Regions from separate parts of the Actinomadura decatromicini genome, predicted to be linked through region 1. Evidence: riboswitches for the same ligand, from Rfam matches in the RefSeq annotation. Region 1 holds a riboswitch; the other holds the start of a gene.
The links. A riboswitch is a leader RNA that binds a small molecule or an ion and turns the genes downstream of it on or off. The one in region 1 is predicted to bind glycine.
Positions count from the first base shown of each region.

Region 2: another riboswitch for glycine. It lies ahead of gcvP (aminomethyl-transferring glycine dehydrogenase); the one in region 1 lies ahead of gcvT (glycine cleavage system aminomethyltransferase GcvT).

Region 1 is NZ_VSRQ01000001.1:1,039,696-1,044,080, forward strand. It holds gene cds1 (L-cysteine desulfhydrase Cds1) at 1-385, shown strand, start outside; gene FXF68_RS04075 (M50 family metallopeptidase) at 403-1,704, opposite strand; glycine riboswitch at 1,856-1,951, shown strand; glycine riboswitch at 1,953-2,052, shown strand; gene gcvT (glycine cleavage system aminomethyltransferase GcvT) at 2,120-3,238, shown strand; gene gcvH (glycine cleavage system protein GcvH) at 3,312-3,716, shown strand; gene FXF68_RS04090 (serine hydroxymethyltransferase) at 3,719-4,385, shown strand, end outside.
Region 2 is NZ_VSRQ01000007.1:68,520-72,904, forward strand. It holds gene FXF68_RS29910 (lysylphosphatidylglycerol synthase transmembrane domain-containing protein) at 1-1,331, opposite strand, end outside; glycine riboswitch at 1,567-1,661, shown strand; glycine riboswitch at 1,662-1,773, shown strand; gene gcvP (aminomethyl-transferring glycine dehydrogenase) at 1,835-4,385, shown strand, end outside.

The sequences.
Region 1 (4,385 bases):
GGAGCGGACGGCGGCGGGCTCGCGGATCGAGGGCATCGGGCGGCCGCGCGTCGAGCCGTCCTTCCTGCCGACGGTGATCGACCGGATGATCCGGGTGCCGGACGCGGCGTCCATCGCGGCGATGCGCTGGACGAGCGAGGTCAGCGGCCGGGACGTCGGCGGCTCCACCGGCACGAACATGTGGGGCGCGGCGGAGCTGATCGCGGGGATGCGGGCGCGCGGGGAGCGCGGCAGCGTCGTCACGCTGATCTGCGACGGCGGCGAGCGCTACAGCGGCACCTACGGGTCGGACGAGTGGCTCGCCGGGCAGGGCCTCGACATCGCGCCGTACCGGGCCGCGCTGGACGCCTTCATCAAGACGGGCGACCTGCCGGCGGTCCCGTGACGGCTATCCGGTGACGGCTATCCGGTGACGCGGACGGGGTTGAACAGGTCGGCGTAGATCAGCAGCCCGCCCATGACGATCAGCACGGCCGCCATCACGTACGTCACCGGCAGGGCCTTCGCGACGTCCACGTAGCCGGGGTCGGGCCTGCGGAACACCCGCGCGAACGCCTTCTTGATCGCCTCCAGCAGCGCGCCCGCGATGTGGCCGCCGTCCAGCGGCAGCAGCGGGACGAGGTTGAACAGCCCCACCGCGAGGTTCAGCGAGCCGAGCAGCATGACGAAGTAGGAGATCTTCTGCGTGCCGGTGAACTCCTGGGACGCGGCGACCTCGCCGCCGATCCGGCTGACGCCGACGACGCCGATCGGGCCGTTCGGGTCGCGCTTGTCGCCGCCGAACGCGGCGTTCCAGACGCCGACCATCTTCTGCGGCATCCGCACCAGCGCGCCCGCCGTGCGCGAGGTCAGGTCGCCCATCGTGCTCGCGACCGCGCCCGGCCCCTGCCGCTCGACGGCGCTGTCGGGCGTGATGCCGAGGAAGCCGACGTTGACGACCTTGTTCTCGTCCTCCAGGTCGTACATCTGGTTGCGGGTGATCGGGACGGTGAGCGTGATGTCGTGCCCGTCGCGCCGGACGGTCATCGGCACCGACTTGCCGCCGTCGCCGCGGATCAGCTCCTGCAGCTCGCGGTAGTCGCCGATCTTCTCGCCGCCGAACGCGACGATCCGGTCGCCGGGCTTGAGCCCGACCTGCTTGGCGGGCGTCGCGGGCGCGTTCGCCGGGCAGCCCTTGACGTCGGCCGACTGGCTCGCCGGGACCATGCACTCGGCGACCTCGCGGATCACCGGCTGCGGCTGGCTCGTCCCGATGCCCATCAGCAGGATCGCGAAGAACAGCACGGCGAGGACGAGGTTCATCGCGGGCCCGCCCACCATGATCAGCGCCTTCTGCCACCACTTCTTGGCGTAGAAGACGCGGTCCTCGTCGCCGGGCCTGACCTCCTCCAGCGCCGCGCCGCGGGCGGACTCGATGAGGCCCTGCCAGGGGCCGGTGCTGATCCGCCGGACCTGGCCGGGGGCGTCGCCGCGGCGCGGCGGCAGCATCCCGATCATGCGGATGTAGCCGCCGAGCGGGATCCATTTCACGCCGTACTCGGTCTCGCCGCGGCGCCACGACTTCATCGTCGGGCCGAAGCCGACCATGAACTGGGTCGTGCGGACGCCGAACAGCTTGGCGAACGAGAAGTGCCCGAGCTCGTGCAGGGCGATGGACACCAGCAGGCCGAAGAACAGGATCAACGCTCCAGCCAGGTAGGCCATGCGGATTGCCCCTCCGGGTCGTGCACCCCGCGCACCCAGGGTGATCTCCAGCAACCGTCTTAGAGTACGTCACGGGCCCGCATTCGGTTTAACGCACGAGCTCAGCCATAGGGCATGGACAAAGGGAACTGCTAGCCTTGCCCGCAGCCGACTATCCCGTGCGGGAGAGTCCCTCGCAGCCGGCGGGGGACGCCGAAGGAGCAAATCCTCCCCGGAACCTCTCAGGCCCACGGACCGCACGGGCCAGGCGACCTCTGGAAAGCGGGGACCGAGTCCCCCGCCGAAGGTGAAAGCCCGACCTCTCCGGGACGGGTGAAGCTCTCAGGCGCCGATGACAGAGGGGGAGGCACCGAGACGCCCGGTGCGCGGGTGGGACGATGAGGCCACGCGCGCCCGTGACGAAGGAGCCGAACCCATGTCCGCCGACAGGAACGACGCCGAGACCGCCGTGAAGAACCCGAAGAAGACGCCGCTGCACGACGTCCACGAGGGCCTCGGCGCGAACCTCGTCGACTTCGCCGGTTACCTGATGCCGCTGCGCTACGCGAGCGAGACGGCCGAGCACCAGGCCGTCCGCACCGGCGCGGGCCTGTTCGACCTGTCCCACATGGGGGAGATCTTCCTCGCCGGGCCGGGCGCGGCCGCGGCGCTCGACTTCGCGCTGGTCGGGAACCTGTCGCCGATGAAGGTCGGCAAGGCCCGGTACACGATGATCTGCGGGCCGGACGGCGGCGTCCTCGACGACCTGATCGTCTACCGCCTCGCCGACGAGACGTGGATGGTGGTCGCGAACGCCGCGAACGCCGACGTCGTGCGGGACGCGCTGACCGAGCGGGTCTCCGGCTTCGACGCCACCGTGGACGACAGGTCCGACGCCTACGCGCTGATCGCCCTCCAGGGCCCGCGTTCGCAGAAGATTCTCGAAGGCTTCACCGACGCTCCGCTGGCCGACCTGAAGTACTACGCGATCCTCGCCGGGCGGGTCGCCGGGGTCGACGCCCTGGTCGCCCGCACCGGCTACACCGGTGAGGACGGCTTCGAGCTGTTCGTCGACGCGGCCGACGCCGTCCCGCTGTGGAACGCGCTCGCGGCCGTGGACGGCGTCGTCCCGGCCGGGCTGTCCGCCCGCGACACGCTGCGCCTGGAGGCGGGGATGCCGCTGTACGGCAACGAGCTGACCGCCGAGACCACCCCGTTCGAGGCGGGCCTCGGCCGGGTGGTGAAGCTGGACAAGCCCGTCGACTTCGTCGGGAAGGCCGCCCTCGCGGCGCAGGCGCAGACCCCGCCGGGGCGCAGGCTCGTCGGGCTCGTCGCGCGCGGGCGTCGGGCGCCGCGGAAGGGGTATGCGGTCGTCGCGTCCGGCGGCACGCCGTGCGGGGTCGTGACGAGCGGCGCGCCGTCGCCCACACTGGGCACGCCGATCGCCATGGCGTACCTCGACAGCGGCGCCGCGGAGACCGGCCTCGCCGTGGACGTGCGCGGCCGGCAGGAGCCGGTGGACGTCGTCGACCTGCCGTTCTACAAGCGTTCCTAAGGAAGCCGTCCCGGGGGCGCGGGACCGACCGTCCCCCCGCAGCGAACCCCGTACAGAGAAGAGAGAAGTGATCGTGAGCGTTCCGGAGCAGCTCCGCTACAGCGAGGAGCACGAGTGGGTGGCGGGCCTCGGCCCCGCCGGTTCGACGCCGGAGGACGACATCGTCACCGTGGGCATCACCGCGCACGCCGCCGACGCCCTCGGCGAGATCGTCTACCTGGAGCTCCAGGTGGCCGAGGGCGGCGCCGTCGAGGCGGGCGAGGTCTGCGGCGAGGTCGAGTCGACGAAGTCGGTCAGCGACATCTACTCGCCGGTCAGCGGCGAGATCACCGCGATCAACTCGGCCGTGGTGGACGTCCCGAAGGTGATCAACGACGACCCGTACGGCGAGGGCTGGCTCTTCAAGGTGCGGCTCTCGGCGGAGCCGGGCGACCTGCTCGACCCGGTCGCCTACGAGAAGCTGATCGAGGAGGGCTGACCGTGGGCCTGAACGACCCGCTGGCCGCGGCCGACCCGGAGGTCGCCGCGGCCGTCGCCGCCGAGCTGCGGCGCCAGCAGTCCACCCTGGAGATGATCGCGTCGGAGAACTTCGCGCCGGTCGCGGTGCTGGAGGCGCAGGGCTCCGTCCTGACGAACAAGTACGCCGAGGGGTACCCGGGCAGGCGGTACTACGGCGGCTGCGAGCACGTCGACGTCACCGAGCAGCTCGCGATCGACCGTGCCAAGGCGCTGTTCGGGGCGGAGCACGCGAACGTCCAGCCGCACAGCGGGGCGCAGGCCAACACGGCCGTCTACTTCGCCCTGCTCCAGCACGGCGACACGATCCTCGGCCTCGACCTCGCGCACGGCGGGCACCTCACGCACGGGATGCGGCTGAACTACTCGGGCAAGGTGCTGAACGTGGTGCCGTACCACGTCCGCGCCGAGGACGGCCTGGTCGACATGGACGAGGTCGCCACCCTCGCCGAGGAGCACCGGCCCAAGATGATCGTCGCGGGCTGGTCGGCATACCCGCGGCAGCTCGACTTCGCGAAGTTCCGGGAGGTCGCCGACTCGGTCGGGGCGCTGCTCATGGTCGACATGGCGCACTTCGCCGGGCTGGTCGCGGCGGGGCTGCACCCGTCGCCCGTCCCGCACGCGGACATCG
Region 2 (4,385 bases), on a different contig from region 1:
GCGGCGGTGCGGACGGCGCGCTCGGCGCCCGTCCGGAGCGCGAGGGTGGTGAGGAACTGGGCCAGGTCGAGGCGCAGCGCGAGGTCGCCCGCCGCGATCTCCCCGGCGCGCAGGCCGGTGACGTAGGCGCGGCCGTCGTCGCCGACGAGGACGGCGCCGTCCTGCAGCCGCCGGTGCGCGAGCCGCGCCGCCTGGAGGGCGCGGAACTGCCGCCACACGTCGGCGAGGAGGGCGTCGGTGACCTCCTTGTCGGGGACGTCCGCGAGCCGCCGTCCCGGCACGTGCTCGTAGGCGAGCAGGGCCGCCTCGGTGCCGACCTCCGAGGTGCCGAGCAGGCGCGGGGTGCGGACGCCCGCCGCGTCCACCGCGTACGCCATCAGCGACTCCTGCTCCAGGGAGCGGCGCAGCGACCGCAGCGCCCGGCCGGTCGTCGCCGAGCGCAGCCGCAGCAGCCGCCACACCCGGTAGAGCAGCCCGGCGGTCTGCTGGTCGCGGTCCAGGACGTGGACCTCCACGTCCCAGCCGCCGTGCCGCGCCGGGGGGCGGACGCCGTGCCCGGCCGCGGGGCCGGCGCCGAGGACGACGCCGTACCGGCGGGCCTCCTCGGCGCCCTCGGCGGGCTCGTCCAGCCGGGCCGCCTTCGCCGCGCGGAGCCCGAGCCGGTCGAGCGCCGCCATGACGGCGGCGCCGGACGGGCGCGGGTTCGGGGTGCCGACGGCGTAGAGCGTCCCGTGGCCGATGGCGGTGCCGAGGAAGTAGGTGGCGGCGAGCGCGGCGACCGAGGCGTAGGACGCGGTGAGCCCGGTCAGCGCGGCGAGCCCGATCAGCGTCCAGGTCGCGGCCTGCCAGCGGACGCGGCCCGCCATCCCGACCGCGCTGACGAACGCGATCACGGGCGCGATGTCGGTGTGCACGGGCGCGGTGGCGCTGCCGCCCCAGATCAGCGAGTCGAGGACGCCGCCCGGCGCGGCCCGCACGACGAGGTCGTCGAGGCCCACCGTGATCCCGAACGCGATCACGGCGGCGAGCAGGGCGATCGCGACGCGCGTCCCGTCCTTGCGGAGCAGCCGCTCGATCGCGAACGCGACCGGCACGGCCAGCACGCCGAAGCTGGACACGAGCGTCGCGAGGGACAGCAGCAGCCGCGGTGCGTGCGCGGTGCCCTGCGCGATGTCGGTCTGCAGGCCGTGCGTCGTCTGCTGCGCGATCGACACGAGCAGCATCACCGCGGCCAGCCCGACCACGGACGCGGCGAACCGGATGGCGTCGGACGAGCGGCGGATCCGGTCCGGCTGGGCGGGCTCGTCGACGGGCACGGCTGCCGGGGTCACGGCCGCGCCCGCCCGCGCGCCCGCCCGTGCGCCCGTGCGCGCGCCGCGCCGTCGCCCGTGTGCGTCACGCCGTACCGCCGCCCTGATCGTCCATCGCGTGATCAGTGTCCCAGGCCCGGTCCCCCTGGTGGACGTGCACATCGTACTCACGGGTAGAAGCGCTGCGGCGCACGTCGGAGGGGCGGGACGATCGTCGCGACCGATCTTTGGGTAGGGTTTGTCCAGGACATGCCGTCGACCCTGTGCGGGAGAGACCCCACGCCGCCAGCGTGGGGCGCCGAAGGGGCAACCTCCCCGGAACCTCTCAGGCAAAAGGACCGCTCGGGCGAGGCACCTCTGGAAAGCAGGCGCCGGTCCCCGCGGGAGGGGACGGGCGGCTCACCGAAGGGGAAACCCCGCCGCGCGGGTGAAGCTCTCAGGTGCCGATGACAGAGGGGGAGAACCGGCCGCCGGTCAGTCCCGGCGGTTCACCTGAGCGACCCGCAGCAGCCAGGAGGCTCTCCATGACGGCCCAGTTCTTCGCGCCCGTCGCCGCGCCGCAGCACCCGCGCGCCGCGTTCGCCGACCGGCACATCGGCCCGTCCCCGGACGACCAGGCGAGGATGCTGGCGGCCGTCGGCTACTCGGGCGTCGACGCCCTGATCGCCGACGCCGTGCCCGCCGCGATCCGCACCGCCCGGCCGCTGGACCTGCCGCCCGCGCTGAGCGAGAGCGCCGCGCTGGACCGGCTCCGCGAGCTCGCCGCCCGCAACACCGTCCTCACCTCGATGATCGGGCTCGGCTACCACGGCACGACCACGCCGGGCGTGATCATGCGGAACGTCCTGGAGAACCCGGGCTGGTACACCGCCTACACCCCCTACCAGCCGGAGATCTCGCAGGGGCGGCTTGAGGCGCTGCTGAACTTCCAGACCGTCGTCAGCGACCTGACCGGCCTGCCGGTGGCGAACGCGTCCATGCTGGACGAGGCCACCGCCGCCGCCGAGGGCATGGCCCTCGCGCACCGGGCTTCCAAGCGCAAGGAGCCTGGCACGTTCCTGGTGGACGCCGACGCGCTGCCGCAGACGATCGAGGTCGTGCGGACGCGGGCCGTCCCGCTCGGCATCGAGGTCGTCATCGCCGACCTGTCCGGCGGGCTGCCGGACGGCGACTTCTTCGGCGTGCTGCTGCAGTACCCGGGCGCGTCCGGGGCCGTCCGCGACCTGGAGCCGGTGATCGCGCAGGCGCACGAGCGCGGCGCGCAGGCGGTCGTCGCCGCCGACCTGCTCGCGCTGACGCTGCTGCGCCCGCCGGGGGAGTCGGGCGCCGACATCGCGGTGGGCTCGGCGCAGCGGTTCGGCGTCCCGTACGGGTTCGGCGGCCCGCACGCCGGATACATGGCGGTCCGCGACGGCATCCAGCGGCAGCTCCCCGGCCGGCTCGTCGGCGTGTCCGTCGACGCGGACGGCGCGCCCGCGCACCGGCTCGCGCTGCAGACCCGCGAGCAGCACATCCGGCGGGAGAAGGCCACCAGCAACATCTGCACCGCGCAGGTCCTGCTCGCGGTGATGGCGAGCATGTACGCCGTCTACCACGGCCCGGACGGGCTCGCCGCGATCGCGCAGCGCACGCACCGCCGCGCCGCCGAGATCGCCGCCGGGCTCCGCGCCGCGGGCGTCGACGTCGTGCACGGCGCGTTCTTCGACACCGTCCTCGCCCGCGTGCCCGGCCGCGCGGCGGAGGTCGTCGCGGCCGCCCGCGAGCGCCGCGTCAACCTCCGCCCGGTGGACGCCGACCACGTCGCCGTCGCCTGCGACGAGACGACGCTGCCCGTGCACGTCACCGCCGTGCTGGAGGCGTTCGGCGCCGCGCCCGCCGCCGAGTCCCCCGCCGAGGCGATCCCGGACGACCTGCGCCGCGAGAGCCCCTACCTGACCCACCCGGTGTTCCACGCGCACCGCTCCGAGACCGCGATGCTGCGCTACCTGCGCCGCCTCCAGGACCGCGACGTCGCGCTCGACCGGTCGATGATCCCGCTCGGCTCCTGCACGATGAAGCTGAACGCCACCGCCGAGATGGAGCCGATCACCTGGCCGGAGTTCGCGAACATCCACCCGTTCGCGCCGGTCGACCAGGCCGCCGGGTACGTCGAGCTGATCGGCGAGCTGGAGGACGCGCTCGCCGAGATCACCGGGTACGCGAAGGTGTCCGTCCAGCCGAACGCCGGGTCGCAGGGCGAGCTGGCCGGGCTGCTCGCCATCCGCGGCTACCACGCCTCGCGCGGCGACGACCGCCGGGACGTGTGCCTGATCCCGTCGTCCGCGCACGGCACCAACGCCGCCAGCGCCGTCATGGCCGGGATGCGCGTCGTCGTCGTGAAGTGCGACGACGGCGGCAACGTCGACCTCGACGACCTGCACGCCAAGATCGGGCAGCACGGCGACCGGCTCGCCGCGATTATGGTGACCTACCCGTCCACGCACGGCGTGTTCGAGGAGACGATCACCGACGTGTGCGCGGCCGTGCACGACGCGGGCGGCCAGGTCTACGTCGACGGCGCCAACCTCAACGCGCTCGTCGGGCTGGCCCGTCCCGGCGAGTTCGGGTCGGACGTGTCGCACCTCAACCTGCACAAGACGTTCTGCATCCCGCACGGCGGCGGCGGGCCGGGCGTCGGGCCGATCGGCGTCCGCGAGCACCTCGCCCCGTTCCTGCCGAACCACCCGCTGCGCGCCGAGGCGGGCCCGGACACCGGGGTCGGCCCGATCTCCGCCGCGCCCTGGGGCTCGGCGGGCATCCTGCCGATCTCCTGGGCCTACATCGCCATGATGGGACCGGACGGCCTCCGCGCCGCCACCGAGGGCGCGATCGTCGCGGCCAACTACCTCGCCGCCCGGCTCGGCCCGCACTACCCGATCCTCTACACCGGGCGGAACGGGCTCGTCGCGCACGAGTGCATCGCCGACCTCCGCAAGATCACCAAGGAGACCGGGATCACCGCCGAGGACGTCGCGAAGCGCCTCATCGACTACGGCTTCCACGCCCCGACCCTGTCGTTCCCGGTCGCCGGGACGC